3 regions of the Pseudomonas sp. ChxA genome follow, and region 1 is predicted to be linked to each of the others. Evidence: riboswitches for the same ligand, from Rfam matches in the RefSeq annotation. Region 1 holds a riboswitch; each other region holds the start of a gene.
The links. A riboswitch is a leader RNA that binds a small molecule or an ion and turns the genes downstream of it on or off. The one in region 1 is predicted to bind cobalamin.

Region 1 (10,313 bases):
GTGTGCCGCAACCAGAAGTAGAACGCCAGGTAGCCGTGGGGCGGCACCAGGTCTGGGTCGTGGTACACCGCGCTGTGGTCCACCTGGTAACCGCGTGCTGGCTGAATGCCGACGAAGGTCAGGCCCAGGCGCAGACCGGCGATCATCATGCGCCCGTCGCGGCACATTGGGTCGTTGTGCGGCGCGCCCCAACGTTCCAATACGGCTTGGCGATTGGCGGCGGGCAAGCGCTGGAACATCGCCTCGTAATCGTCCAGGCCCAGGCTTTGATGGCACGGGCGCAGGTCGAGGCTGTCGAGGTCGTTGGTGACGCCGCCAAGCAGCTCATGGATCAAGGCCGTGCCGCTGGCAGGCAACTCACTGGGCACCGGGTAACCTTCGGCGTGTAGCGCACGCAAGATATTCAGCGCCGCTGCCGGGGTGTCCAGGCCTACGCCATTGCCGATGCGGCCGTCGCGGGTCGGGTAATTGGCCAGGATCAGCGCGATGCGTTTATCGGCATTCGGCACGCGCGCCAGTTCAACCCAGCGCCGCGCCAGCTCAGCGACAAAATCCATGCGCTCGGGCGCTGCGCGGTAGCACACCACGTCGGATTGGCTGCGCTCGCTGCGCCAGGCTAAATCTTTAAAGCTGATGGGCCGGCTGATAATGCGCCCGTCCAGCTCCGGCAGGGCGATGTGCATGGCCAGGTCACGCGGGCCAAGGCCTTGTTCGCTGGCCTCCCAGCCGGGCTGGTTGTCTTGCGCGCAGATCGCCTGGATCACCGCGATATTGCGGCGAAACGGCCGCAGGTGCGGGGCTTCCGGGCTGGACTGGGCAAAGCCGGTGGTGTTCAAAATCACCGCCGCCTGCACTTCATCGAGCAAGTCCTCGACCACCGTCAGGCAGCCGGGCTCTTTCAAACTGGCCACCGCCATCGGCAGCGGGTTAAGACCCGCCGCCTGCAAGCGTTGGCAGAACACGTCGATAAAACCGGTATTGGCCGCCTGCAGGTGCGAGCGGTAGAACAACACCGCCGCCACCGGCCAGTCGGCGTGCCAATCGGCCTGCCAGTCGTTCAGCCGTGGGTGGGGTTTATGTGGGTGATAAATGGCCGTGCGCGCCAGGGTTTGCGGCTCGTCCCAGGCGTAGTCGCGGCCCAGGTGGCTGCTGGCCAGGCAACGGTAGAAATCCAGCGCATTGCCCAAACCGCCCTGGCGCAGGAAGTGCCAGAGGCGGTCGCGCTCAGCCATGCCAACGGTGCTTAAGCCGCTGAGTTCCGGGTCGGGGCGATCATCGCCCGGCACCAGAATCAACTGCACGCCGCGCTCGGCCAACTCCACCAGGCGCTCAATGCCGTAGCGCCAGTAGCCGATGCCGCCGTGCAGCGAAATCAGGATGACCTTGGCGTGGCGCAGCACCTCGTCGACGTAAAGGTCGACCGAGGCATGGTTCTGCACCTGCATGGGGTTGGCCAGGCGAAAGCTGGGGTAGTCGTCGGGCAACTGCTGGCCAGCCTCGGCCAACAGTGCAAGGCTGGAATCACCGCTGCACAGGATCACCAGCTCGGCAGGAGTTTGGCCAAGGTCGGCAATATTGTCGTCCGAAACGAAACCGCCCGGCTGAGTCCTGAGCAGGTGCATGGGCTAAACGCTGAGTGCTGCGCGCAATTGCGCTTCGAGGCCCGCCGCGTCCAGTTCCTGGCCGATCAGCACCAGGCGTGTGATGCGCGCTTCGTCGGCGCCCCAGGCGCGGTCAAAATGCTTGTCGAAGCGCGTGCCCACACCCTGGATCAGCAGACGCATCGGCTTGTTCGGGATCGCCGCGAATCCTTTGACGCGCAGGATGCCGTGCTGCACCACCAACTGGGTCAGGGCGTCGAGCAGCAGTGCTTCGTCGGCCTGCGGCAAGTCGATGGAGATGGAGTCGAACGCATCGTGGTCGTGATCGTCTTCACCGTCGTGGTGATGATCGTGATGGCTGTGGCGGCCGTCGATGTGTTCTTCGGAACCGGCGCCCAGGCCGATCAGCACGTCCAACGGCAAACGACCGCTGCTTGCTTCGATGATCTTCACCGCCGGCGGCAGCTCCTCGGCGACTTCCAGGCGCACGCGGGCCAGGTCTTCGGGGCTGATCAGGTCGGATTTGTTGAGGATCACCAGGTCGGCGCTGGCCAGTTGGTCGGCAAACAGCTCGTGCAGCGGCGATTCGTGGTCCAGGTTCGGGTCGAGTTTGCGCTGGGCATCAACCTGGTCCGGGAAGGCGGCGAAGGTGCCGGCGGCCACGGCCGGGCTGTCGACCACGGTGATTACCGCGTCAACCGTGCAGGCGCTGCGGATTTCCGGCCACTGGAAGGCTTGCACCAAGGGTTTTGGCAGGGCCAGGCCCGAGGTTTCGATAAGGATATGGTCAAGGTCGCCGCGACGTGCCACGAGTTCACGCATGACCGGGAAGAATTCTTCCTGCACGGTGCAGCACAGGCAGCCGTTGGCCAATTCGTAAACGCGGCCGTTGGCTTCTTCTTCGGTGCAACCGATGGAGCACTGCTTGAGGATCTCACCGTCAATGCCCAGTTCGCCGAACTCGTTGACGATCACGGCGATGCGACGGCCTCGGGCGTTGTCGAGCATATGGCGCAGCAAGGTGGTTTTACCCGAACCGAGGAAGCCGGTAACGATGGTGACGGGGAGTTTGGCCAGTGTTTTCATCGGATGCCCTTGGGGGCGGGCAGACGGGACGATAGACCCTGCGACGGCGCGCAGCAGCGGATTTCGTCACCGGATCACCCCGCCCGGTTAAGTAGAAAATCGGTTACGAGGCAGGTCTCCTGGCTTGGGGTTTGCAGGTCTTGCGACCCGCGCTGGCTGCGCCTTCCCGCCGTTATGGCAGTGGCGTGGCAGGCAGATAAACCCTTTACAGTTGCGGGGGCAGCCGCGGCTTGTACCGCGTTCCCTTCTTAGCTTCGGCGTGGGCCGAAGAACCTCGAAGGTGCAAGGCTACAGGGGCTCGCGGCATTTGACTACCGTCGCCCGCCCATGCTCTCCTACACATCTTGTTTCGGGTGCCCTTCACAGGGTGAAACGGGAAACCGGTGAGTCATCGCGTAATGACGAGTCCGGTGCTGCCCCCGCAACGGTAAGCGAGCGAAGCGTCACAACCACTGTGCCTGTAGGGCATGGGAAGGCGATGCTTGATACGGCCCACCTCTTTCCCCAAGAGCGCCCCTCGCAAGCCCGGAGACCGGCCCGAAAAAATCAGATAACAAACCCGCGGTGGGCGGGCGCTGTTCGGAACCCTGCGTGCCTGGCTCGCGGGGTTTTCATGCGCTCGTGTCACCCTGAAACCCTGAAGGGACGCGCCATGTCGATCATCAGCAGCACCTCGCACACCGCCAGCAGCACCGCCACCTTGAGCCAACGCCTGAGCGCCGCCATCGGCGCGTCGATCCTTGGCGCGTGCCTGGTGTACTTCGCCGGCTTCTCGCATATCGAGGCGGTGCACAACGCCGCCCACGATACCCGCCACAGCGCTGCGTTCCCGTGCCACTGAGGCCTGCCGACATGATCAAGCGTATTGCCCAAACCGCAGGTTTCACTGGCCTGCTGGCTGCCCTGTTGCTGACCCTGCTGCAAAGTTTCTGGGTCGCTCCGCTGATTCTGCAGGCGGAAACCTTTGAAAATGCCCCGGTCGCCGAAGTGGCGCACGAACACGCCGCTGGCGCCGCAGCCCACACCCACGATGCCGAAGCCTGGGAGCCGGAAAATGGCTGGCAGCGTGTGCTGTCGACCACCGGTGGCAACCTGGTGGTAGCGGTCGGTTTCGCGCTGATGCTGGCCGGCCTCTACACCTTGCGCACGCCGACCCGCACGGCTCAAGGGTTGTTGTGGGGCTTGGCCGGTTACGCAACCTTTGTACTGGCACCCACCCTGGGCCTGCCGCCGGAGTTGCCGGGCACGGCTGCCGCCGACCTGGCGCAACGGCAGATCTGGTGGATCGGTACCGCGGCCTCCACCGCCGCCGGTATCGCGCTGCTGGTGTTTGGTCGTAGCTGGCTGCTCAAGGTGTTGGGCGTGGCGATCCTGGCCGTGCCCCACGTGATCGGCGCGCCGCAACCGCAAGTGCATTCGATGCTGGCACCCGAAGCCCTGGAAGCGCAGTTCAAGATCGCCTCGCAACTGACCAACGTCGCCTTCTGGCTGGCCTTGGGCTGGATCAGCGCGTGGCTGTTTCGCCGCAACCGCGACGGTCAATACTCGGCATGACACTGGTGGTCGGCCTGGGCTGCCAGCGGGGCTGTGATGTTCACGCCCTGCTCGGCCTGTTTGACGCAGCCCTCGCCGACGCCGGCATTGAACGCCAACGCATCACGGCGCTGGCAAGTATTGATCGCAAACAGGCTGAACCCGGCCTGCTGGCCCTGGCCCGACTGCTGGAACTGCCTTTGCAGTGTTTCAGTGCAGAACAATTGGCCGGTTTTGCACAGCGCTTGAGCCACAAGTCAGCCGTCGCTTTTGCGCATACCGGTTGCTATGGCATCGCCGAAAGCGCCGCCCTGGCCCTGGCTGAACAGTTGTCCCAGCGCCCTGCCCGCCTGTTGATCACGCGCAAAAAAACCGCCCAGGCCACCTTTGCATTGGCGTGCGCCGACTAAAATCCCGATAATTGCCCTCCTCGATCATGAGCAACTTTCATGCTCGCCCGTTTTTCAACAGGAACTCCCATGACCGTCTACTTTATCGGCGCAGGCCCCGGCGACCCGGAATTGATCACCGTCAAGGGCCAGCGGCTGATCCGCAGCTGCCCGGTGATCATCTATGCCGGCTCCCTGGTGCCGGCGGCGGTATTGCAAGGTCATCAGGCTGAACAGGTGGTCAACAGCGCCGAATTGCACCTGGAACAGATCATTGAGCTGATCAAGGCAGCCCACGCCAACGGCCAGGATGTGGCCCGCGTACACTCCGGCGACCCGAGCCTGTATGGCGCGATTGGCGAGCAAATCCGTTATTTGCGTGAGCTGGGCATACCGTTCCAGATCATCCCCGGTGTGACGGCGGTGTCGGCTTGCGCAGCGTTGCTGGAGACGGAGCTGACACTGCCCGACATCGCCCAAAGTGTGATCCTGACCCGTTATGCCGATAAAACCAGCATGCCGGTGGGTGAGGCATTTGACAGTTTGGCGCAACATGGCACGACGATGGCGATTCACCTGGGGGTCAACCATCTGGAGAAGATCGTCGCCGAACTGCTGCCGCACTACGGCGCGGACTGCCCGATTGCCGTGGTACACCGCGCGACGTGGCCGGATCAGGATTGGGTGGTGGGCACTTTGGTGGATATTGCCGCGAAGGTGGCGGCCAAAGGGTTTCGGCGTACGGCGTTGATTGTGGTGGGCCGGGTGCTGGCCAGTGATGGTTTCAGCGAGTCGTCGCTGTATCGGGCAGGCCATGCGCACCTTTACCGGCCCTGAATCACAGAAACAAAATGTGGGAGCTGGCTTGCCTGCGATAGCGGTGTGTCAGGTACCGGATTTGTTGGCTGATAGGCCGTCATCGCAGGCAAGCCAGCTCCCACAGTTGATCTTCTTTGTTAAGTAGACCGTTTAAGACACAGAATTTAAAGCATAAAAAAACGGCGCTCACGGGGCGCCGTTTTTTTCTTTGCAGTGAACACCTTACTCAATAGTAGGCGTTTTCTTTCTGCGTGTGGTCGGTCACGTCACGCACGCCCTTAAGCTCCGGGATACGCTCGAGCAAGGTGCGCTCGATACCCTCACGCAAGGTCACGTCCGCCTGACCGCAGCCTTGGCAGCCGCCGCCGAACTTGAGCACGGCAATCCCGTCCTCGACCACATCGATCAAGCTGACCTGACCGCCGTGGCTGGCCAGCCCCGGGTTGATTTCGGTTTGCAGGTAATAGTTGATGCGCTCGTTGACCGGGCTGTCGGCGTTGACGTTCGGCACCTTGGCGTTGGGCGCCTTGATGGTCAACTGGCCGCCCATGCGATCGGTGGCGTAGTCGACCACGGCGTCATCGAGGAAAGCTTCGCTGAAGTTGTCGATGTACGCAGTGAAGCTTTTAAGCCCCAGGGCGGTGTCTTCAGGTTTCTCTTCCCCAGGCTTGCAGTAGGCGATGCAAGTCTCGGCGTACTGGGTGCCAGGCTGGGTGATAAAGACGCGGATGCCGATGCCTGGGGTGTTCTGCTTGGACAGCAGGTCAGCCAGGTAATCGTGGGCGGCGTCGGTAATGGTTATGGCAGTCATGGAAACTCCTCACAGGCTTGCTCGGAGTTTACGCCAAATTGTTACGCAGGTACAAAGTCCTAGTGTTTTTGTCGGGATAGTTTTTTGTTTGGGCGCGAGAGGTGTGTTTATCCGTTATTTGGATAACGGCTGAGTAGGGTTCCGCTCTTACAGCGGGTCACTTTTGTAAAGACCGGAATGCCGGCCCAGACAAAAGTAACCAACATGTCTTCATCGAAAAGGATGTAAGAGCCGGAGCAACAGCAGAGCCATACTCGGTCAAAGGTGGGAGCTGGCTTGCCTGCGATGCAGACACCTCGGTGTATCAGGTACACAGAGTTGATGCCATCGCAGGCAAGCCAGCTCCCACAGAAAAGCCGCTCCCAGGTGTCTGCGAATCCGCTTTTCGCTTTTGATCTGAGACGCCCCGTTAACCATGTGTCCGGTCCGTACAGGGCGTTTGCCAAAAGTGGCCCGCCGTCAGGGTGGAACCCTAAGCCACCATTACCGCAGCAACGGATACATCCCCCCACCACCCCACTCACAAATTCTCATACCGATTCATATCCAGCACACCCTCTTCCACCGGCGTAGTCTCACGGACGTACTGCGACAGGTCGTGAAAGTATTGCCAGAACAGCGGATGACTGCGCCGCACACCCCACCGATCAACAATTTTCTCGAACCGCTTGGCATCCTTGGCATTCTCCATCGCCACCACAAACTCGGGCACTTCCTGGGCCGGAATATTGAAGATGAAGTTCGGATAGCTGCTAAGCACACCCGGATAGATCGTCACCGTATCCAGCCCCGGCTGATAGCGATAAGCCTCGCCCAGCAGAAACGCCACATTGCTGTGCGCGCGGTTACGCAGCAGGCTGTAGACCACGCGCTTGCCGCTGGCGGTCTCGATACGCAGCATGGTTGCCTCAGGCAACTGATCAATCACCTTGAGCCCCGCCGCCGGGCGCGATGTCAGCCGGCTCAATGCCTGCTCCGCGTCCTGCAACGCCGGGTCGAGACCATCGCGCGAGCAATAAGCACCCGTGCAACGGTTGATCGGATCCGGGCTGGCATTCAAATCGCCGTAACGCGTCAATAATTGGTTGGCAAAGTCACGTTTCGGGTCTTTTTCATCCAGATGCAAGCCGCTTGGCTTGTCGTCATCAATCGCCTCGTAGTCCAGCCACAGCTTGAGCTTGCCGCTGTTCTGGTACCAATCATCCATAAAATCATCGCGGGTATCGGCCGGCATCAGGCGCAGGAAATTCTGCTCAGCACCATTACGAATCAAGTCGAAATACAAGCGCGTCTGGGCCTGGTGCGACACATTGCCGAACACATCAAAATTCACCGCCAACTGGTAATAGGTGCGCTCCAGCAGTGGATAGTCAAACAGCCACATCGTCTGCGGCACTTCGCCGATCAGGCCCTTGGTCACCGAAGCACTGTCGAAATGCCGGAAAATCGTCAGCAAGGCATTGTCATTACCCGCCCACAACGTCGACCAGCTCGGTGGCGGCACGTCCGCATAGCTGTCTCGGCGCAAGGCTTCATACTGGTTGCGCTTGTCGCGATAGGCCAGCCACAGGCTCAGCACGCTGCCCACGTCATCGTTCTGCCCCGGCATCGCCAGCAACGGTGTGGCCTGCCCGCGATAACGTGCATCGGTGATGTACAGGTCGTGGTCCGGGTCCTGGAACAACGTCCAGAAGTTGTCGCGGATCACGTCCGTAGCAATCTGCCCACGGCACACCGGCCCACGAATAAAGGTGCGCACGAAGTATTCGGCGTTATCCAGCATGAACTGGTAGCGCGCCTTGACTGGGATGGCTTCGAAGGTCTCGAACGGGTTGGCACGGCGGCCCGGCCCGTAGCCCGGCAAGGCGCTCACCTGCCAGTCGCCGGAGTAGAACAGGGCTTTGATCCGCGCCATTTTCGCTGCGCTGAACGGATAAGTGATGTGGGTTTTATGCACGATCACCCCCTGCACCGGCCACAGGCGGTAATACACCTGGGTGCCTGGGTCGTCGTTGGGCCGGCGAGTGGCGATCAAGTCGATAGGCTGCCCGCTCGGCGTGCGCGAGCGTACCCACTGGAAGAAATGCCCCGGCTCGCCGTTCTCGAAATAGATATGCGCCAGGAACAAATGCTCATACAGCCAGCGCGCCACCAGGCTTTCACGGGCGCCAGGCTGGTTGAACAGGTTTTCCCACTGCTGTACTTGCAGGGCTTCCCTGGCACTTGGCGCCAGGCCTTGCTCGTCAATCGGCGCACCGGAGGCGAGCCAGCGCTGCAAGGTTTGGTATTGCTGGTCGGTCAAACCGGTGACCGCCAGCGGCATGCCTTCCTTGGGATGGCTGCCGGCGTAAGCATTGAACTCGCCGGGCATGGCGCACATGTTTTGGCGGTTGAGGCCCAACACAATCTCATCGGGCAACTTGGCATTCGGTTGCAGCGGCGCGTTATGCCCCAGCTCCAGCATGCGCGCCATCAATGCGGCCTGGCTGCCTTGGGCGTCGAGTACCGAATAGAAGCCTTTTTGTTGCCAGGCCTGTTTGCCGAATGCGTCGTAGAACAAACGCGTGGTCGGCGTGGCCTGGCTGCGCTCGCCGTCATACACCGGGGTTTTGCTCGCGCCACGGGACGCACCCTCGGCGCTGCCCAGGTTTAATTGGCACGCGGAGTCGTAGCAGGCATGGCAGGCCACGCACTTTTCGGTGAAGATCGGCTGAATGTCGCGGGTATAGGAAATCGCCGGGGCGGGTCCGTTGGCCTGTGCAACGCAGGCGACCAGTGCCAGGACGGCGCTGGTGAGTAGACGAAGTGACATGTATCCGGTCCCGATTCAATGCGTGCGCTATAAGTGCCGGCAAGTCTACCGGGCCAAGACCTGCACCAACATGAACGATATTCATGCAAAACCAGTACATGCTCTAAATCGGCACAGGTTTGCTATGATTCACGCCCTCCGAAATGCCTGACCAGAGTAGCCCCATGTCCGACCGTAGCGTTCGTCTGCAAGCCCTTCATCAAGCCCTCAAGGACCGTATCCTGATCCTCGATGGTGGTATGGGCACGATGATCCAGAGCTACAAGCTCGAAGAGCAGGATTATCGCGGCAAACGCTTCGCCGACTGGCCGAGTGACGTCAAGGGCAACAACGACCTGCTGGTACTCACCCGCCCGGACGTGATCGGCGGTATCGAAAAGGCTTACCTGGATGCCGGCGCCGACATTCTGGAAACCAACACCTTCAACGCCACGCGCATCTCCATGGCCGATTACGGCATGGAGGAACTGGCCTATGAACTGAACGTAGAAGGCGCACGCCTGGCGCGCAAGATCGCCGATGCCAAGACCCTGGAGAACCCGGCCAAGCCGCGTTTTGTTGCCGGCGTGCTTGGCCCGACCAGCCGCACGTGCTCGCTGTCGCCGGATGTGAACAACCCCGGCTACCGCAATGTGACCTTCGATGAACTGGTGGAAAACTACACCGAGGCCACCAAAGGCCTGATCGAAGGCGGCGCCGACCTGATCCTGATCGAGACCATCTTCGACACGCTCAACGCCAAGGCCGCGATATTCGCCGTGCAAGGCGTGTTTGAAGCATTGAACGTCGAACTGCCGATCATGATCTCCGGCACCATCACCGATGCCTCCGGCCGTACCCTGTCGGGCCAGACTACTGAAGCGTTCTGGAACTCGGTGGCGCACGCCAAGCCGATTTCGGTCGGCCTCAACTGCGCCCTCGGCGCCAGCGAACTGCGCCCGTACCTGGAAGAGCTGTCGAACAAGGCCAACACCCATGTGTCGGCCCACCCGAACGCCGGCCTGCCCAACGAATTCGGCGAGTACGACGAACTGCCATCGGAAACCGCCAAGGTCATCGAAGAGTTCGCCCAGAGCGGTTTCCTCAACATCGTCGGCGGTTGCTGCGGCACCACGCCAGGCCACATTGAGGCCATCGCCAAGGCCGTGGCCGGTTACGCGCCGCGCCAGATTCCGGACATTCCCAAGGCCTGCCGCCTGTCGGGCCTGGAGCCGTTCACCATCGATCGCAGCTCGTTGTTCGTCAACGTCGGCGAGCGTACC
Region 2 (10,313 bases), 2.3 Mb from region 1:
ACTTGGTCTACCAATGGTTTGACCTGGCCTTGCAGACCGGCCAGTTGCACTGCCACCGCTTCCAATTGGCCGAGCGAACCGGCCGGTTTAGTCAGCTGTTGCTGGCGCGCCAGCGCTTGTTCGTGCGCCGCCGTGTCGACGGCTTTGCAGGGGTTGAGCCACCAGGTGTCAGTCATAACGCAGTACCTTTCAAAGTCAGGGGCAGGCCGGCAACCGTCAGGACAACACGCTGACACCGCTCGGCCAAGGCTTGATGCAGCCAACCGGCTTCATCCACATAGCGGCGAGTCAATTCGCCCAGCGGCACGACACCCATTCCGGTCTCGTTGCTGACAAAAATGATTTCTCCCGGCAGTGCTGCCAGGGTTTGCAGCAATTGATCACGCTCCAGCGCCAGGCGCGCAGGGTCATCGAGCATCAGCAGATTGGTGAGCCACAGGGTCAGGCAGTCCACCAGCAGGCAACGCCCGGCAGCGGCGTTTTCGCGCAGTACGCGGGCCAATTCGACGGGTTCTTCAATCAGGCCCCAGTGGTCGGGACGCCGCTCACGGTGATGCGCCACGCGTGCGCTCATCTCGCCATCCAGCGGCTGGCTGGTGGCGATATAGATGACGGGCAAGGTGCTGTCGCTGGCGAGTTTTTCGGCCAGGCGGCTTTTGCCGGAGCGAGCGCCGCCGAGGATTAGTTGATGCATGCGGTGGCACCTTGTTCGGCGGGTGGAGAGGTAGGGGTGTGCAGCGGCGAGTGGGGTGAGTCAGATAGGTATGCAGTGGCTGAGCCATGGCCATCGCAGGCAAGCCAGCTCCCACAGAAAGGTAGATCTGCTTTTGATCTGGCTTTTGATTTTGATCTCAGTCGCCCCGTTAAACCACGCTGGCCGAACATAGGTTTGAATCCGTGGGTAACCCGGCAGGACGCCGGGTTAGCCGCGCTGGGCCAAGGATGGCCCATCGCGGCGGCCCACGGATTCAAGCCTGCGTTCGGGCACACCGAGCCTAGGCGAGGTGCCGAGTGGTGGGGCGAAGACTTTTTGGTTACTTTTGTGTCTTTACAAAAGTGACCCGCTGTAAGAGCGGAACCATAAGTGGCCGTTACCCAGCTAACGGATATGTACACCGACAAACCGCCATCGCAGGCAAGCCAGCTCCCACATTTTGACCGGGTTGTGTCAGTCAGGCCGCGATCGCAGGACACTGTTAAAGCCCGCATAGCTTGCGCAACAACGCGGTGTCCAGGTGGTTCTCCACCAGGTCCGCCAAACGCTCGATATCGCGCTCGCGCAAGGCGTGGTAATCCACCTCCTGCACATCCTGCAACCCAGCCCAGCGCAACAAGGCGCTGCACGCCGCGGGGCTTTCGAACAGGCCATGCAGGTAGGTGCCGAGAATCTGCCCGTCGGCACTCTGGGCGCCGTCACTGCGGCCGTCATCCAGCCGCACGGCGGCGTTCGCCAGCGCTTCACCGCAAGTCACCCCGGCGTGAATCTCATAGCCACTGACCTCGGCATCTTCCAGCAACAAGCGCCCACGCACATTGCGCAGCTGCTTCTCTTCCTCCAGCGTCGTACTGAACGCCAACAGCCCCAAGCCTTCACTGGAGCCAGCCGGCCCTTCCAGCCCGAGCGGGTCATGCAGCTGCTCGCCGAGCATCTGCAAGCCGCCGCAAATCCCCAGCACCTTGCCGCCATAACGCAAGTGCCGCGCCACGGCAGTGTCCCAGCCGTTGGCGCGCAAATAGGCCAAGTCACTGCGCACGCTTTTGGAGCCCGGCAGGATAATCAGGTCGGCAGGCGGAATCGGCTGGCCCGGCCCGACAAACTGCAAATCCACCTGGGGATGCAGGCGCAGCGGGTCAAAGTCGGTGTGGTTGCTGATGCGCGGCAATACCGGCACCACCACCTTGAGCACTTGGGCGGCCTTGTCGATCTGGCGCTGGTCGATGCCGTCTTCGGCTTCCAGGTGCAGGTCCATCACGTAGGGCAGTACGCCCACCACGGGCTTGCCGGTGCGCGCTTCCAACCAGTCGAGGCCAGGCTGCAGCAAGGCGATATCGCCGCGAAAACGGTTGATAATGAAGCCCTTGACCCGCGCCTGTTCGGTTGGCGAAAGCAATTCCAGAGTGCCGACCAGATGGGCGAACACGCCGCCGCGATTGATGTCGGCAATCAGTAGCACCGGGCAATCCACAGCCTCGGCAAAACCCATATTGGCAATGTCATTGGCGCGCAGATTGATCTCGGCGGGCGACCCCGCGCCTTCCACCATCACCACCGGGTAAGCCGCGCTCAGGCGTGTGTGAGAGGCCAGCACCGCCTGCATCGCGATGGCTTTATAGTCGTGATAGGCCACGGCGTTCATGCTGGTCACGGCGCGGCCGTGAATGATGACTTGGGAGCCGGTGTCACTGTTGGGTTTGAGCAGCACCGGGTTCATGTCGGTGTGCGGCGCGAGGTTGGCGGCCTGGGCCTGCACCGCCTGGGCGCGGCCGATCTCGCCGCCTTCGGCCGTCACGGCACTGTTGAGCGCCATGTTCTGCGGTTTGAACGGCGCCACTGCGATGCCTTGGCGCACCAGCCAGCGGCACAGCGCGGTCACCAGGGTACTTTTGCCCGCGTCGGAGGTGGTGCCTTGCACCATCAGCGTACTCATGGTGCTTCCTTGTAGGCAGCCAGGGCTTCGTCGAGCCGTAGCCAATCTGCCTCGGTGTCGGGCAGGCCAAAGCGCAGGCTGCTGTCGTGGACGAACAGGCGCAGCAGAATGCCACGCTGGGCCATGAATTCATGCATGCGTTCGGCGTGCGGGGTGATCAACCACTGGAACAACGCGCAGCCACCGTGGGGTTGAAAGCCGTGGCGTTCGAGCAGGTCAAACAAGCGCCGACCCGCTTCGATACAACGCTCACGCTGACGAACCTGCCCGGCGCTATCACGCAGGCACACTTGGCCGAGCACGCGCGTTGGCCCACTGACGGCCCACGGGCCAACCTGTTCGGCCAACAACCGCAGCAACCTGCGCTCGGCCAGCACGAAGCCCAGGCGCACACCGGCCAGGCCGAAGAACTTGCCGAACGAGCGCAATACAATCAGGCCGACGTGGTGGGTGTGGCTAGCCAGGCTCAGTTGCGGAGTAACGTCCATAAACGCCTCGTCCACCACCAGCCAGCCGCCGCGCTGGGCCAGCCGCGCGTGCCAGTCCAGCAGGCGTTGTGGGCTCAGGCTCAGGCCGGTGGGGTTGTTGGGGTTGACCACCACCAGCACGTCGAGGCTGTCGAGAAAGAAGTCGACTTCCTGCTCCTGCACTTCGCGCACCACATAGCCGGCGCGGCGCCAGGCTTCGGCGTGCTCGGCGTAACAGGGCGACAACACGCCAACCTTGCCCGAACGACGCAGACGCGGCAGCAGTTGAATCGCCGCCTGGGAGCCCGGTACCGGCAGCAGGTGGGCGGCGCCGTAATAGTCGCAGGCGGCCTTTTCCAGGCCGTCGTCGGTTTCCGGCAAACGCGCCCAGGCCCGCAGCGGGATCTCGGGGATCGGCCAGGGCCAGGGCGCGAGACCGCTGGACAGGTCGAGCCAATCGGCCTCGGCAATCCCGTACTCAATCACCGCCTTACGCAGGCGCCCACCGTGCTCAAGCATACAATTGCGCCCCCGCGCAGAGGATCAATAGCCATAACCATACGCCGCGTTGCACCAGTTGCCAGCCACGGTCGATGGCGTCGGCATCGGCGGCCGGGCCTTCGCCCAACTGCGGACGCTGATGCAGCTCGCCGTGATAGATCGCCGCGCCGCCCAGTTCGACGCCCAAAGCGCCCGCCCCGGCCGCCATCACCGGACCCGCGTTGGGACTGTCCCAGGTCGGGCCTTGGGTGCGCCAGCATCTGAGCGCCAAGCGAGTTTTGCCCAACACGGCGTAGGTCAGCGCCACCAGCCGTGCAGGAATATAGTTGAGTACATCGTCGATCTTGGCGGCTGCCCAGCCGAAGCGCTCGAAGCGTTCGTTGCGATAGCCCCACATGGCGTCGAGGGTGTTGCTCAGCCGGTACAGCACCACGCCCGGCACACCGGCGACCACAAACCAGAACAACGCGGCAAATACTGCGTCGCTGCCGTTCTCCAGCACTGACTCGGTGGCGGCGCGGGCGACTTCGGTGCTGTCCAGCTCGCTGGTCTGGCGACTGACCAGATAACTCACACGTTTGCGCGCTTCATCCAGGTCACCGCTGCGCAACGCCTGCGCAACCGGGATCACATGTTCACCCAGGCTGCGCATGCCCAGCGCCAGGTACAGCGCCAGGATTTCCAGGACCCAGCCGATATAGGGCGCCCATGACAACGCACTGGCCAGCAGCGTCAGCGGCACCACGGCGATAAACCATGCGGTCACGCCGTGGCTGCGCCAGCCACGGCCACCGGTGTTGAAACGTTGCTCGATACGCCCGGCGAAATTGCCGAACGCCACCAGCGGATGCCAGCGCCTGGGTTCGCCCAGCAGCGCATCCAGCGCCACCGCAGCGACACACAGCAAGGCCACACTCATTGACTCACTCCCCACACATTCTCATACAACATGTCACTCAGCGGCCGTGGTTCGGCCCAGCCTTCGAGTTGCAACATCGGTGCCGGGTAGAACTCGGCGACCGGGCCCAGGCACAGCACGGCCAGGGGTTTGGCGCCGGGCGGCAGGCCCAGCAGGTCGGCCAGCGCTTGTGGCTCGAACAGCGAGACCCAGCCCATGCCAAGGCCCTCGACACGGGCGGCCAACCAGAGATTCTGGATCGCGCAAGACAACGACGCCATGTCCATCTCCGGCAAGGTGCGCCGGCCAAAGATGTGGCGCTCGCGGTCGTCCATCAATGCAGCCACCAAGACTTCGGCGCAGTCGTGGATACCTTCGACCTTAAGCTTCATGAACTCATCGGAGCGCTCGCCCAAGGCTTCGGCGGTGCGCACGCGTTCTTCCTCCACCAACTGCTGGATGTTCCCACGCAGTTGTCGGTCACTGATGCGGATAAACCGCCAGGGCTGCATCAGGCCCACGCTGGGCGCCTGGTGAGCGGCCTGGAGCAAGCGGTGCAGCAATTGGGGCGCGACTGTGCCGCCGGTGAAGTGGCGCATGTCGCGGCGTTCGGCGATGGCGCGGTAGACGGCTTGGCGGTCGGCTTGGGGATAGGCGTTGTTGGTCATGGCCCTATCGCGGGCAAGCCCGCTCCCACATCTGGAATGCATTCTCCTGTGGGAGCGGGCTTGCTCGCGAAGGCGTTGCTCATGACAGGCGCAAAGAGTGCGGCCACCGCCGTTGGATTCGACGGAAAATAAAAGTGCACATAAGAAGCCGTCATCCGCCCCTGCCGATACACCGCCTCCGCCCCGCGTCCGCCATTGGGGCTCAGGCCACGGGCAATCGGCTGCCATTCGGTGCTGGTCAAGGAGTGATGATAGGTATGGCCACGCAGCACGCCTTCCGGCAACTCGACACTTTGCAGGGCAAGGGCCGCGAGTTTCTTTTGCATCACCGCATCGCCTTGCAGCAGGCCGACCAGTTCGGCACGGGTGCCCTCCACATCGGTGAGCGAATCCAGCAGGTAGAGCATGCCGCCACATTCCGCCAGCAGCGGTTTGCCGGCCGCATGATGGGCGCGGATAGCCGCAAGCATCGAGGTGTTTTCGGACAGCGCCCGGTGATGCAATTCGGGATAGCCGCCGGGCAGGTACAGGCTGTCGGCGTCGGGCAATTGGTGATCGTGGATCGGCGAAAAAAACTCCAACTCAGCGCCCATTGCCCGCAGCAGGTCCAGGCTGGCACCGTAGGTGAACGCGAAGGCTTCATCACGGGCCACGGCAATCCGTACACCAGCCAACAGCGGCTCAGCTTCAATCAGCTGCGGCGCGGCGAACGTCACCGGTGGCGGCAACGCCACTTCGCAGCTGCTGCCCAGCGCCTGGGCTGCGGCATCCAGGCGGGCATCGAGGTCATTGAGTTCACTGGCTTGCACCAGGCCCAGGTGACGACTCGGTAATTCAATCCCGGTTTCGCGGGACAATGCGCCATACCAGCGCAGGCCTTCAGTGAGGCTGCCTTCGAGCAGTTGCGCGTGACGCAAGGTGCCGACGCGATTAGCCAGCACGCCGGCGAACGGCAAGTCCGGCTGATAACGCGCCAGGCCCAATGCCAAGGCACCGAAGGTCTGAGCCATCGCGGTGCCGTCAATCACCCCGAGCACCGGCACACCAAAGTGCCGCGCCAGGTCGGCGCTTGACGGTGTGCCGTCAAACAGCCCCATTACGCCTTCGATGAGAATAAGGTCAGCCTCGCCGGCTGCTTCCCACAGCAAGCGGCGACTTTCCTGCTCGCCGACCATCCACATGTCCAACTGATACACCGGCGCACCGCTGGCACGCTCGTGGATCATCGGGTCGAGAAAGTCCGGCCCGCATTTGAACACGCGCACCTTGCGCCCCAGGTTGCGGTGCAAGCGAGCGAGCGCGGCGGTAACGGTGGTTTTGCCCTGGCCGGACGCCGGAGCGGCGATCAATACGGCTGGGCAATGACGGGGCTGATTCAAAGTTCGACGCCCTTCTGTGCCTTGATACCGGCCTGGAACGCGTGTTTGAGCATGCCCATTTCGGTGACGGTGTCGCCCATTTCGATCAGTTCAGGCTTGGCGCCACGGCCGGTGACCACCACGTGCTGCATCGGCGGGCGGGCTTGCAGGTCGCTGAGTACTTGGTCCAGATCGAGGTAGCCGTGCTTGAGGGCGATGTTCAATTCGTCCAGCACCACCAGGCCGATTGACGGGTCTTGCAGCAATTCGCGGGAAACCGCCCAGGCGGCTTCGGCGGCAGCGATATCGCGCTGACGGTCCTGGGTTTCCCAGGTGAAGCCTTCGCCCATCACATGGAAGCGCACCTGCTCGGGGAAGCGCCGGAAGAACAGTTCCTCGCCGGTGCTGTTGCGCCCCTTGATGAACTGCACCACGCCGCACTGCATGCCGTGGCCCATGGCGCGGGCAAGCATGCCGAACGCCGAGCTGCTTTTGCCTTTGCCGTTACCGGTCAGCACCAGCAGCAAACCGCATTCGTTGGGGGAATTGGCGATACGCTCGTCGATCACGGCTTTTTTGCGCAGCATGCGCGCCAGGTGGCGTTCGTCGCGGTCGGGGGAATCAGTCATGGCAGCTCTCCGTTGGGGCTGGACAAAAAACGGCGGGCAGGAAAAACACAAACAGACAGCCAAGCATCGCCCACCGTGATGCTGTTGGATGATCCAGGCCGGTCTCCGGGCTCATAAGTGGCGCTCGGCTTATAGCGCGAGCAGGCCAACGGTGCGCCTTCCCATATCACGCGGATACAGTGGCAAAATGCACCGTTTTCACTCATTTACCGTTGCGGGGGCAGCGCCGGAATTGCGGCTGCGCTGTGTACAAGCGCGCTCACTCACCGGCTTCCCTGTTTCACTCTGTCGGCACATGGGCCACAGAGCACCTGGAACAAGCGGCGAAGGTTAGTGGGTTGGGGGTGGAGCGTCAATTAAAGCTGGCCTTGCACTTGAACCATCCGACTGCCGTGCTTCTCTACCTTTACAGGTATCAAGGAGAAAACCATGCACAAAACCAGACTCGCCTTACTGATCATGCTCGCTGGCACCCTCGCCGCCTGCGGTGAAAGCTCTACCTTGCAGGTCTCGGACGGCACCGGGCCATCGCCCAAACTGCCGGAGCCGAACAAAACCCTGATCCCCACCGTCAACATCGCCCCGGCGATCGGCTGGCCGGAAGGCGCCAAGCCGACAGCCGCCGCCGGCACTCAAGTGGCGGCGTTTGCCGAAGGCCTGGATCACCCGCGCTGGCTCTACGTGTTGCCCAATGGTGATGTGCTGGTCGCCGAAACCAATTCGCCACCCAAGCCGGATGACGCCACCGGCATTCGTGGCTGGGTGATGGAGAAAGTCATGGGCCGCGCCGGCGCGGGCGTGCCAAGCCCGAACCGCATCACACTGCTGCGCGATGCCGACCATGATGGTGTGGCCGAGACGCGCACGGTGTTTCTAGAGAACCTCAATTCGCCGTTTGGCATGACGCTGGTGGGTAACGACCTGTACGTCGCCGACTCGGACAAGCTGCTGCGCTTCCCTTATCAACCGGGTGAAACCGCGATCAAGGAGGTCGGCACCAAGGTGGTCGACCTGCCGGGCGGCAGCATCAACCACCACTGGACCAAAAACGTGGTGGCCAGCAAGGACGGCAGCAAGCTGTATGTGAGTGTCGGCTCCAACAGCAACGTCGGTGAGAACGGCCTGGCGGCGGAGGAAGGCCGCGCGGCGATCTGGGAGGTCGACCGCGCCACGGGCCAGCACCGGATTTTCGCTTCCGGCCTGCGCAACCCCAATGGCATGGCCTGGGAACCGCAGAGCGGCAAGCTGTGGACGGCGGTCAACGAGCGCGATGAGATCGGCAGCGACCTGGTGCCGGACTACATCACCTCGGTCAAGGATGGCGCGTTCTACGGCTGGCCTTTCAGTTATTACGGCCAGCATGTGGACGTGCGGGTCTCACCGCAAAACCTCGACCTGGTCGCCAAGGCCATCGCCCCGGACTATGCCGTTGGGCCGCATACCGCTTCCCTGGGGCTGACGTTTGCCGAGGGCAGCAAACTCCCGGCGCAGTTCAGCAACGGCGCATTTATTGGCCAGCATGGTTCGTGGAACCGCAAACCGCACAGTGGCTACAAGGTGATCTTCGTGCCGTTCGAGGGTGGGCAACCCAAGGGGCAGCCGGTGGACGTGCTGACCGGGTTCCTCAATAAAGACGAGAAAGCCATGGGCCGGCCGGTGGGCGTGGTGATTGATCAGCAAGGGGATTTGCTGGTGGCCGATGATGTGGGGAATAAGGTGTGGCGGGTGTCGGCGGCTAAGTAGCCGAACCTGAGCCTGCCTCAGACTAAATGTGGGGTTTGTGTGGGAGCTGGCTTGCCTGCGATGGGATCGCGTCGGCCTTTCAGTTAAACCGAGGCGATACCATCGCAGCATAGGCATCTACACAGATATTGGCGTCTGGGGTGTTGGGGTGTTTTATCCTGGCAGTAGGGGTGTATATCCGTTGCTGCGGTAACGGCTGCTTAGGGTTCCGCCCTTACGGCGGGTCACTTTTGGCAAACGCCCCAAAAGTAACCAAAAGGTCTGTGCCCCACCACTCGGCACCTCGCTTAGGCTCGGTGTGCCCTCACCGTGGGCCGCCGCGATGGGCCATCCTTGGCCCAGCGCGGCTAACCCGGCGTCCTGCCGGGTTACCCACGGATTCAAGCCTGCGTTCGGCCATCGTGGTTAACGGGGCGTCTCAGATCAAGATCAAGATCTAAAGCACGGCGGCCTGAAAGCCGACCTGAGTGGTTGAAGCAAAAGCCAGATCAAGTGCAAAGCAAAAGCCTATCTGAATACACTGAAGAACTGCTTTTCTGTGGGAGCTGGCTTGCCTGCGATGCAGACACCTCGGTGTCTCAGACACACCGAGTTGATGCCATCGCAGCGGGCCCATCGCGGCGCCCCCCCCCAAATCACTGGCGGATTGCGGGCATGCCGAGCCATAGCGAGGCACCGAGTGTTGGGGCGAGGACCTTTTGGTTACTTTTGACTGGGCCGGCATTCCGGTCCTTGCAAAAGTGACCCGCCGTAAGGGCGGAACCCTAAGTGGCCGTTAGCGCAGCAACGGATATGTACACCAATGCAGGCAAGCAAGCTCCCACACTTGGGCCTGAGTGACTTAAGGATTACGCGCCAGGCTCGCCGGCAGCACGCGCTTGGCGCTCAGGTAGGCATTCTGCCAATAGGCCTTGGACAAGGTGTCCAACTTCACCGTACCGCCGGTTTGCGGGGCGTGTACGAAGCGCCCTTCACCCACGTAGATACCTGCGTGGCTGACTCGCGAGCCGCCGCCGGTGGCGAAGAAGATCAAGTCGCCGGTTTGCAGGTTGTTTTCGCTCACATCCTGAGCGCGCATCACGATCAGTTCACGGGTGGTGCGCGGCAGGCTGATGCCGGCGGCGTCACGGTACACAAAGCCGATCAGGCCACTGCAATCAAACCCGGAGTCCGGCGTATTGCCGCCCCAACGGTAAGGCGTGCCGACCAGGCCCAGCGCACGGAAGAGCACGTCTTCGGCGGCTGGCGAGAAATTTTGGGTGGAATAGTTGAACACCGGCTTGGGCTTGACCGCGACAGGCGCAGGCGGCGGTGGACGGCTTGCGCAGGCGCTGAGGAGCGCGGCACATACCAGCAGAATGAGGCGGGCTGAGGTCGACATGGGCAGAACAATCCTGATCT
Region 3 (10,313 bases), 1.3 Mb from region 1:
TACGCAGCGCAAGCGCCGCCGTGCATTTCTCGGTGCCACCTCCGGCCACTTGATCGAGTGGTACGACTACGGCGTCTACGGCTTTCTCGCCGTGTACATCGGCCAGGCGTTTTTCGTCTCCGATGATCCCACCACCAGCCTGCTCGCCAGTTTCGCGGCGTTCGCCCTGAGCTTCTTTATCCGGCCTTTGGGCGGGCTGTTCTTCGGCCCGTTGGCGGACAAGATCGGCCGACGCAAAACCCTGATTATGGCGCTGGTGATGATGACCGGTTCCACCGTAATGCTTGGCCTGTTGCCCACTTACGCGACCCTTGGCATAGCCGCGCCAATCCTGCTGATCCTGGTGCGCTGCGTGCAGGGCTTTTCGGCGGGCGGCGAAATCGGCACCGTCACCAGCTTTATCTCCGAATACGCCGGCCCTGGCCGCCGTGGTTTTGCCACGTGCTGGCTGATGGTCACCGCTGTGCTCGGCCTGCTGCTGGGTGGCGCCGTGGCTAACGGCATGACCTGGATCCTCGGCGCCGAGATGATGCAGGAATGGGCCTGGCGCGTGCCGTTCCTGATCGCGGCGCCGTTGGGCTTTATCTCCATGTACATCCGCCTCAAGCTGGAAGACAGCCCGGAGTTTCTGGCCCTGCAACGCGCCGGGCAAACTTCCCGCGCACCGTTGCGTGAGGTCTGGCAGTGGAAGCGCGCGATCGCTTTGGTGTTCTTCATCATCACCTTGCACAGTTCGATCTTCTATCTGGTGCTGACCTTCGCCTCGACCTACATGGCCAAGATCCTCAAGTTCGACAGCGGCACCACCTTGCTCTATGTGTTTGTCGCCAGCTTCTCGGCGGCATTCGTGATGCCGTTTGGTGGCGCCTTCACCGACAAATACGGGCGCAAGCCGTTTCTGATGGTGATCGGCACCCTGGCCACGCTGGCGATGTTCTGGCTGTTCAAGTCGGCACCCACCGCCACGCCCGCGTCGTTCTTCGCGCCGTTGATGACGGTGGCGATCCTGTTCGGGCTGTACGCCTCATCCACCTACGCGCTGATGAGTGAGTTGCTGCCCACGCGCATCCGCTCCACCGGGATTGCCGTGGCCTATAACGTGCCGGTTGCGGTGTTTGGCGGCAGCGCGCCGTTGATCTCCACCTGGCTGATCAAAGTGACGGGCGACATCACTTCACCGTGGTACTTCTACGTGGCCACCGGTGTGGTATCGCTGATTGCCCTGGTGGTGTTGCGCAAAGAAGATTTTGTTGCCAGCGCTAGCCCGGTGGTTGTGCCGCCTGCGGCGGCAGCAGCGCTGGCCTGATTGCTCAGGGACGTTGGGGTTTATAGTCACTGCTGGGAAAAAATACGGCAGGGAGCCGATCATTCATGAATATCCGCAAAAAGCATCTTCAGGGCCAGGCGTCACCGCCAAACTGTCTTTCACATTCGGGGCACCGCCTGCGGGTGGCGCTCAAGGCGTGCGAAATTCCTCCGACGGCCTTTGCCGAGTGGTTGCGCATCAGTCCGCAACGTTTGAACAATTGGTTTTTGCGTGGTTTGCCGGGTGCACATCTGGAGGGGCTGGCGCGTGCGTTGAGTTTGAGCAAGGAGTGGCTCGAGACGGGGGAAGGGGAGCCGTAGCCCGGCGGCCAAGTAGCCGACCTGAGTGGTTGGATCAAACGCGAAAGGCGGATCTGGATACACTGAAGATCTGATTTTCTGTGGGACCTGGCTTGCCGAATCGTCGCACCGCTGCGAGCCAGCTCCCACAGGTTTGCTCAAAATCTCAAGAGCCAAACCGCGCCCGAGGCTGACTCAGCTTACGCTCGGCCACAGCACCAAACACCAACCCCAAGGTCGTCCACAGCACCAGCTGAATCCCCAACGACGCCACGCGAAACTTCCACAGCAGCACCGCCGAAAACTGCTCCGGCACTTCGTTGATCACCGGAAACAGGCTACCCGCCACCGACACAATCACGATATACAGCGCCACCCCGAGGATCGCCCCAGCCCACACACCACGGCTGGCAATCAGCTTGCGGGCCGCGTTGACGGCAATCACCGCCGCCACCACCGACACCAGCAGCATCAGGAAAAACAGCTTGGTACGCTGCGCTATCGTCTCAGGATCGCCCACCGACGGCGGATTGGCCGGGTATTTAAGCCCAGGCACCACAATCAGCGTCACAAACGCCGCCAACGCCAACAGCGCCGCCAAGCCACGCGGGCCGACCTTGCCGATACGGCCCAGGGAATAGGCGAACACCAGGGCGAAGATACCGCCCAGTGACACGCTGTACACCACCACACCAGTGAACAGGCCGAAGGTGCTTTGCACTTCACGGCTCACCAGTTCTTCTTCCGGCGCATCGCCGTGCATCTGTGCCATCTGGTCTTCGAAGGCGATGGCCTTGTCGATCTGCGGCTCACCAAAGGTCTTGGCGAAGCCAAACGCCAACACGCCGGCGAGCAAGCCCACCAGCATCCCGCGTACGAGTAAATGCCCTGTCATGTTGTGGCTCTCTTATGAATTAATGGCAGGGAAAACCCAGCAGGTGACGACCGTCGTGTACAAACTCGTGCACGTACATGCCTTTGAACACGGCGGTGGCGCCTTGCTCGGCGCCGACAAAGTAGATCGCCAGCATCAGCAGCAGGCCGCCAAAGATCGCCCAGGGCAAAATCTCGCCCAGTGGGATCGTTGGCACATAGACATCAGGATGGGTTGCAGCAGTAGTAGCCATGAAAACCTCCAGGGATGACGCGTCCCGAAATGGATAGCGATAGGGCTGAAACAGGGTCTGGCTTACGGCTAAAAGGCCGAATACAGTGGCGCGACCGCGCCGGGATTGAACCGGCTTCCTGTTTCATGTTTGTTGTAACATATTGAAACAACTTCGCGAGTCTACGCTGACTGCGCAACGAAACAGAGTGAATTGTGATGCAGGCCACCCGCTTGACCTTGATTTGCCACGCTGTCACGCCGCTGCAAAAGCGCGGGCGTTTTCCCGATGACGAGTCTGTCGCGATGGAGTGGCAAGGTGCGGCGTTATCCCTGGCGGGGCGTTTCAAGAAAACCCTGCGGTTAGTCAGCGCGCCCGAGGCCAGAACCCGTCAGACCGCAGGCCTGTTCGGTGCCGACGCGCAGATCGAAAGTGCTTTGCGTGACGCTGATTTCGGCGCCTGGAAAGGCCAGGCTATCGATCAATTGGCCCCCGACGCCTTGGCGGCCTGGATGACCGACAGCACCGCCGCACCCCATGGCGGTGAATCGGTAGAGCAGCTATGCACGCGGGTCGGGCACTGGCTCAAATCCCTGGAAAGCCACCCCGGCCATGTCGTGGCCGTCACCCACCCGTTCGTGATCCGCGCCGCCATGCTGTACGTCCTGCAGTTTCCCATCTCGATGTTCTACTTGATCGACGTCGAGCCGCTGTCCGCCACCGAGCTGCGTTTCAACACGGTGTGGCGCCTGCGCCTGGAAACTCACGCCTAGGGCCATGAACATGGCAAAATCCACGCCCCGCAATGAGAGCACCCCATGAAACGCATCCTGATCATCGGCATTGGCGCCGGCAACCCTGACTACATCACGATGCAGGCCGTAAAGGCGCTGAACCGCACCGACGTGTTTTTTCTGATGGACAAGGGCCAGAGCAAAGACAAGCTGATCGACCTGCGCCGCGAGATCTGCGAAACCTACATCACCGAGCCCGGTTACCGCTTCGTCGAGGCCGATTGCCCCGAGCGCGTGCGCGGTGATATCGACTACACCACCGCCGTGCAGGACCTGAACCGCGACAAGCAACTGACCTTCGAGCGCATGATCAACGAGCAAATGGCCGACGGTGAAGTGGGCGCTTTCCTGGCGTGGGGCGACCCGGCGCTGTACGACAGCACCATCCGCATCTTGCAGGCGATTCTGGCCAGCGGCCGTTGTGCGTTTGAGTTCGAAGTCATTCCTGGCATCACCAGCGTGCAGGCTTTGGCGGCCCAGCATAAGGTGGCGCTCAACCGCATCGGCCGTTCCATCGAGATCACCACGGGGCGCCGGTTGGCGGCGGGGCAGGCGAGTGATGCCGACACCTTGGTGGTGATGCTGGATGCCGAGGACTCCTACCGCACTGTGGCCGACCAGGATATGGATATTTACTGGGGCGCCTACCTGGGCACGCCGGATGAAATTCTTATCAGCGGCAAAGTCAGCGAAGTGGCCGACGAAATCCAACGGGTGCGCAAGGCGGCGCGCCTGGAAAATGGCTGGATCATGGACACGTATTTGTTGCGCAAACCTTGAGGTTGATGCCCATGTTCAAACTGTTCGCCCTGGCGCTGGCGTTAGTCGCTGGTGCCGCCCACGCTGATAATGCCTTGCACACCGATTTGCCGTTGGCCTACCTGGAGCAGACGCAAAGTGATGCGCGCAACCAGCCGTTAGTGATCTTTCTGCATGGGTTTGGCAGTAACGAGGAAGACTTGTTTGGCATCAAGGACGCGTTGCCGTCCACCTGGACCTATCTGTCGGCCCGCGCGCCGATGCCGGTGGACCCCAGTGGGTATCGCTGGTTTGCGCGCAAACCCGGAGAGGGTGATTACGACGGCGAGACCGCGGATTTGCAGCGTAGCGCCCAGCTGATTGAAGACTTTGTCAGCAAGGCCACGGCCAAGTACCACACACGCAGTGATCGGGTGTTTTTGGTGGGGTTCAGCCAGGGCGCGATCATGGCGTATGAAGTGGGCTTGCGAAAGCCTGCCATGGTGCGCGGGATTGCGGCGTTGAGTGGCAGCGTGTTGCCGGTGCTCAAGGCTGAGCTCAAGCCTGATGAGCCATTGAATCGCCTGGCGATTTTTATCGGCCATGGCACGTTGGACCAGGCGCTGCCGTATGCGTCGGCCACCCGCGCCAATGAGGTGTTGCTGGGGCTGGGCTTGAAACCCGAGTTTCATGGGTATATGGGCATGCCGCATACCGTGAGCGAGGCTGAAATACAGGACCTCAAAGCCTGGTTGGAAAACAGCCTGAAGTAAAAGCGCGGTTAAACAATGTGGGAGCTGGCTTGCCTGCGATAGCGGTTTATCAGCCACCCAATAGGTCGACTGGTAAATGGCTATCGCAGGCAAGCCAGCTCCCACAGTTGAGGTGTGTTGTTTGTTAAACCAGGTTACTTGCCGCCGGTAATCTGCTTCACCAACTCAGCATGTCCCTTCACATCATCCGCCCGCGAAATCGCCTGGATCACCAGCAGATGGTTGCCCGAACCGCCGAGGAACGTGGAGTTCAGGGTCTTGCCACCGCCTTGGGTGGCCGTGCTGTCCACCTGGCGCAGACCGAGGCCTTTGAAGGTCAGCTTCTTCTCGTTTTGCTTCTTGAAGTCGGGCAGGGCCGCGCTCTGGTCCTTGACGAAGTCGGCCACGGCGCCATCAAGGAACTGCGGGTCATTGTCCTTGATGCTTGCCCCGTCGTTACGCACGGTTTCGGCGACGATCACCACACTTTTCGTGGTCGAGTTGGCGTACAGGGTGCCTTGAGTGTCGGCGGTGCCATCCTCGACCTTACCGGTCGGCAGCGTGTCGGCGACGTAAGCCTTGGGCAGGTTGAAGGTGAACTTGCCGCCCAAGGTCGAGATGGTCTGCGTGGCTGGGGGCTTGCTGGCGGCGAACACGCTACCGGCGGTAAGCGCAAGGGCCAGCAGGACGGCGGTCTTGGTGAAAGTGGCCATGAAGCGCTCCAAGGATGAACGAAATTGCGGCGTATTCTGTCAGAAATTTCGCAATATCGTTCATCCGTAAGCTCACACCTTGTCTGACTCCTCCTCGATTCGGTCCATCTCAAACAGCCGCGCCAGTTCCGTGCGGGCTTCCTGGGCCGATTGCAATACTTTGGCCGCGTCGTCATACACCGCGTGTTGAGCGGCGAGTAACTGGTGGTCGTGGTTTTTGAAGCGATCAATGCGCGCATCGGCCTGGGCCTGGCTCAAGCCGAGGCCGACGAGGGTGCGACGGCTCATTTCCAGGCTGGAGTAGAAGGTCTCGCGCACCGGCGAGGCGTCCAGGTCGACCAGGCGGTGAACGTGCTGGCGGTTACGTGCGCGGGCGATGATTTTCATGTGCGGGTAGAGGCTGCGCACGAGGGCGGCGGTCTTGATGTTGATTTCCGGGTCGTCCATGGCGATCACGAAAAACTCGGCCTGGTCGACCTTGGCCGCATGCAGGATTTCCGGGCGCTGCGGGTCGCCGTAGAACACCGGCATGCCGCCGAAGCTGCGGGTCAGCTCGATGGTTTCCACCGAGGTGTCGAGGGCAATGAACGAGATGTTTTGCGCGCGCAGGATCCGCGCGACGATCTGGCCCATACGGCCCATGCCGGCGATCACCACACGCGGCGCATCGCTTTCGATGGTGCGGTATTCCTCCGGCACCTCCACGGTCTTGGCCTTGTGTTTGAACAGCTTGGGGCACACCAACAACAGCAGCGGCGTCACCGCCATGGACAGGGTGATGGTCAGCACCAGCACGTCGTAAAGGTGCGGCTCGAACAGGCCCTGGTCGCGGCCGATCTTGAACACCACGAAAGCGAACTCACCGCCTGCGGCCAGCACAATACCGAGGCGCAAGGCGCTTTCGCGGTTGAGGTCACCCACCAGCCGGCCCACGGCGTACAGCAGCGGCAGTTTCAGGCCGATCAGCAGCAAGGTCAGCCCGATCACCATCAGCGGCGTGCTGAGCAGCAGGCTGAGGTTGGCGCCCATGCCCACGCTGATAAAAAACAGGCCCAGCAGCAGGCCCTTGAACGGCTCGATCTGGGATTCCAGTTCGTGGCGGTACTCCGAGTCGGCCAGCAGCAGCCCGGCGAGGAACGCACCGAGGGCCATGGACACACCGACCAGTTCCATCAACCAGGCGGTGCCGATCACCACCAGCAGCGCGGTGGCGGTAGACACTTCGCGCAGGCCGGTCTTGGCAACGATGCGAAACACCGGGCGCAGCAGGTAACGCCCGCCGATGATCACCACGGCGATGCTGCCCAGAATCTGCAGCACGTGTTGCACGCCCTGGGCTTCGGTGGTCGGGTGATCGCTGCCGGCCAGCAGCGGCACCATGGCGATCAGCGGGATCGCCGCGATGTCCTGGAACAGCAGGATGGCAAACGCCAGGCGCCCGTGGGGCTGGTTGAGTTCCTTGCGTTCGGCCAGGCTTTGCAGGCCAAACGCCGTGGAGGACAGCGCCAGGCCCAGGCCCAGCACGATCGCGCTGTTCCAGGGTTGGTCAAACAGCCACAACGCCACCACGCCCATCACCACGCCGGTGAGCACCACCTGAGCCAGGCCAACCCCGAACACCGCTTTGCGCATCACCCATAAACGTTTGGGCGACAGCTCCAGGCCGATGATAAACAGCAGCAACACCACACCCAGTTCAGAGAACTGCGCGACGCTCTGCGGGTTGCCCACCAGGCCCAGCACCGACGGGCCGATGATCACACCGGCAAACAGATAGCCCAGCACGGCGCCCAGTTGCAGGCGCTTGGCCAAAGGCACGGTTAACACAGCGGCGAGCAGGAACACCACGGCTGCTTGTAACAGGTTGCCTTCATGGGGCATTGAGATCTCCCAGATCTTTAAAGCGAATCTACAGGGCGCTATTAGAGCGTTTTTTACATTTGGAAACTTGTATTTATGTCGCGACAGTCAATGGATGCTGGCTGTAATCCCCTTCTTACGCGGCGCTTACGAAAGTATTAATACCATTTAATTCAATGACTTTTCTGTAGGTCTACTACCGTTTCGACAAATTGGATCAGTTGTCACCACGGTCAGGTATCTCGAATTCGATGCGTGTGGGTCAATCAGGTTGAGCTTCTACGCATTCATGGATGACAGGCTTGGACCACAAGGAGTTGAGCGTGGATAGAAGACTTGCTACTGCCGTTGTACCTCGTATTTCTGCGCTGTCACTTGCTATCCGCCTCGGCGTCGCGGGGATGTTGATTGGCTTGTCGAGCCAACAGGTGATGGCAGCTTGTACGCCCGCCAGCCCGGTATCGGGTGATTCCGTGACCTGTACGGGCACGGCGTCAATCCTGCAGAGCAATCTCTTTTCCAGCGCGGTGGATAACCTGACGGTTGGCGTGTCCGTTGGCTCAACCATCAATGCGTTGTTGGGTGGCACCGCGATGAACCTTGCGGGTAACAACATCACGTTGAACAACGCGGGCACCATCGATCCTTCGATACTGGGGTTGGTTACGCTGCTGAGCAACGGTACGGTGATAGGCACCGGCGCGTCGGGTACGGTAAGTGTCACCAACCTTGCTACCGGGGTCATGAAAGGCACTTCGGGCCTTCTCGGTGTCGGCCTGAGCACCCTTAACGGCATGGCGCTGAATATCAATAACGGCGCCACGGGCACCACCACCATCACCAACAACGGTGCCATCGGTTCCTCTGCATTGCTGGGCCTGAGCCTGTTATCGTCTGACGCGCCGGTGGTAGCCGTGCACGGCGGCTCTCAGGTGAACATGGTCAACACCGGCACAATCACCGGGCGTATGGCGTTCGAGGCCTCGACGGGCGGCAACACCTTCCTCAACAGCGGCAGCATCATTGGCGGATTGTCGATGGGCGCCGCCAGCACTAACACCTTCACGGCGGTCACCGGCTCCAGTGTTTCTACTGGCGGGGGGCTTGGGCTTGCCTTGGGCGGCCTGCTTGGGGTCAATTTGGGGTTCGCGCCGACCGGGCAAATTGATGGCGGGCTCGGTGGCACTAACACCTTGATCCTGCAAAACCCCGGCGCCACCGGTAGCAGCGGCACCGGCACGGCGTCCAGCGCCACCTATGTCAACTTCAACAACCTGACCATCAATGGTGGCACCTGGACGCTCCAGGGGCCGTTGGTCAGCGGCAGTACAACGCTCAATGGCGGCATTTCGCAGTTCGATAACAGTGCGACGTTCGGTACTGGGGCAATCACCGCCAATGGCGGGATTATCGAGGCAACGGCCAATAACCTGACGCTGGCTAACCTGCTCACGCTGGGCACCGGCGGGTTGACCGTTCAGGGCGCCAATACCGGGCTGACCCTGGGCGGCGTGCTCTCGGGCTCCGGCGGCTTGACCAAAACGGGCACCGGTCAACTGATCCTCAATACCGCCAACACTTACACTGGCCCCACCACGCTGTCCGGCGGTTCAGTTCAGTTGGGCAATGACCTGGCGCTGGGCAGCGGCGCTGTTAACGTCACGGCGGCAACAACCTTGCAGGCGCCCGGTACTGTCAACCTTGCCAACGCGCTCACCCTTACCGGCAACCTGATCACCGATGTGGCCGGTGCGCTGAACCTGAACGGCACCATTACCGGCAACGGCGGGCTTACCCAGAGTGGCGCGGGCAGCCTGACGCTCAATGGCGTCAACACCGGCTTCAGCGGCGCCACCAGCCTGGGCGCCGGCACGCTGGTGCTGGGCAATAACAATGCCCTGGGCAGCGGCAACCTGAATGTGACGGGCACTGCCAACCTGAACACCAGCGGCGCCTCGCTACTGAACAACAACGTGGTCTTGACCGGCGATCTCAACTTGCTCAACGCCAACCCACTGACCCTGAACGGCGTGATGTCCGGCGTTGGCGGCCTGACCAAAACCGGCGCGGGTCTGCTGACCCTGGCCGGTAACAACACCCGCAGCGGTGTAACGTCGCTGAATGCCGGCGGCTTGCTGCTTAGTTCCAACACCGCCCTGGGCACGGGCGCGCTGAATACGGCTGCGGGCACCTCGCTGGACGCCACGACGGCGGTCACGCTCGCTAACGCGGTCAACCTGACCGGCGCCCTGACCTTGGGCGGTAGCCAGGCACTCGGCCTGGGCGGGGTGATTTCCGGCACGGGCAGTTTGAATAAAAACGGCACCGCCGGTTTGACGCTCAGCGGTGCCAACACCTTTACCGGTGACACCAACCTCAATGCCGGCACCCTCACACTGGGCAATAACACGGCCCTGGGGGTTGGCGGCAGCTTGAACACCGCCGACAACACCACCCTGGATTCCAGCGCAGCCTTGATCGTCAACCATGCGCTGAACCTGACCGGCAACCTGAATATTACCGGTAGCAATAACCTCGGTCTCACTGGCGTCGTCGGCGGCACCGGCGGCCTCACCAAGAACGGCGCCGCGACGCTGAACCTCAACGGCGCGAACACCTTCCAGGGCGGTACCACGCTCAGTGCCGGCACCTTGAGCGTTGGCAACAGCGGCGCGCTGGGGACTGGTGCATTGACCGTGACCGGCGCTGCAGCGCTGGACAACGGCGGCGGGGTCAACCTGGCCA

Region 2: it holds a riboswitch for cobalamin, as region 1 does, so the genes downstream of both, cobO (cob(I)yrinic acid a,c-diamide adenosyltransferase) here and P5706_RS18960 (CbtB domain-containing protein) in region 1, are expected to answer to the same signal.
Region 3: it holds a riboswitch for cobalamin, as region 1 does, so the genes downstream of both, P5706_RS13565 (CbtB domain-containing protein) here and P5706_RS18960 (CbtB domain-containing protein) in region 1, are expected to answer to the same signal.

What each region holds. Positions count from the first base shown of each region.
Region 1 covers NZ_JARPMK010000001.1:4,284,180-4,294,492, forward strand. Annotated here, with positions in the region: gene cobN (cobaltochelatase subunit CobN) at 1-1,622, opposite strand, end outside; gene cobW (cobalamin biosynthesis protein CobW) at 1,626-2,687, opposite strand; cobalamin riboswitch at 2,780-2,979, opposite strand; cobalamin riboswitch at 3,022-3,242, shown strand; gene P5706_RS18960 (CbtB domain-containing protein) at 3,340-3,528, shown strand; gene P5706_RS18965 (CbtA family protein) at 3,540-4,241, shown strand; gene P5706_RS18970 (cobalamin biosynthesis protein) at 4,238-4,630, shown strand; gene cobM (precorrin-4 C(11)-methyltransferase) at 4,700-5,446, shown strand; gene nfuA (Fe-S biogenesis protein NfuA) at 5,655-6,239, opposite strand; gene P5706_RS18985 (fatty acid cis/trans isomerase) at 6,760-9,051, opposite strand; gene metH (methionine synthase) at 9,216-10,313, shown strand, end outside.
Region 2 covers NZ_JARPMK010000001.1:2,004,635-2,014,947, reverse strand. Annotated here, with positions in the region: gene cobT (nicotinate-nucleotide--dimethylbenzimidazole phosphoribosyltransferase) at 1-176, opposite strand, end outside; gene cobU (bifunctional adenosylcobinamide kinase/adenosylcobinamide-phosphate guanylyltransferase) at 173-694, opposite strand; gene P5706_RS08965 (cobyric acid synthase) at 1,197-2,648, opposite strand; gene cobD (threonine-phosphate decarboxylase CobD) at 2,645-3,634, opposite strand; gene cbiB (adenosylcobinamide-phosphate synthase CbiB) at 3,627-4,535, opposite strand; gene bluB (5,6-dimethylbenzimidazole synthase) at 4,532-5,182, opposite strand; gene P5706_RS08945 (cobyrinic acid a,c-diamide synthase CobB) at 5,179-6,561, opposite strand; gene cobO (cob(I)yrinic acid a,c-diamide adenosyltransferase) at 6,558-7,169, opposite strand; cobalamin riboswitch at 7,249-7,499, opposite strand; gene P5706_RS08935 (PQQ-dependent sugar dehydrogenase) at 7,599-8,912, shown strand; gene P5706_RS08930 (C40 family peptidase) at 9,754-10,293, opposite strand.
Region 3 covers NZ_JARPMK010000001.1:3,018,257-3,028,569, forward strand. Annotated here, with positions in the region: gene P5706_RS13550 (MFS transporter) at 1-1,306, shown strand, start outside; gene P5706_RS13555 (hypothetical protein) at 1,372-1,626, shown strand; gene P5706_RS13560 (CbtA family protein) at 1,772-2,500, opposite strand; gene P5706_RS13565 (CbtB domain-containing protein) at 2,520-2,732, opposite strand; cobalamin riboswitch at 2,765-2,894, opposite strand; gene P5706_RS13570 (histidine phosphatase family protein) at 2,930-3,484, shown strand; gene cobF (precorrin-6A synthase (deacetylating)) at 3,530-4,285, shown strand; gene P5706_RS13580 (alpha/beta hydrolase) at 4,297-5,016, shown strand; gene P5706_RS13585 (DcrB/PsbP domain-containing protein) at 5,151-5,708, opposite strand; gene P5706_RS13590 (monovalent cation:proton antiporter-2 (CPA2) family protein) at 5,781-7,589, opposite strand; gene P5706_RS13595 (autotransporter-associated beta strand repeat-containing protein) at 7,892-10,313, shown strand, end outside.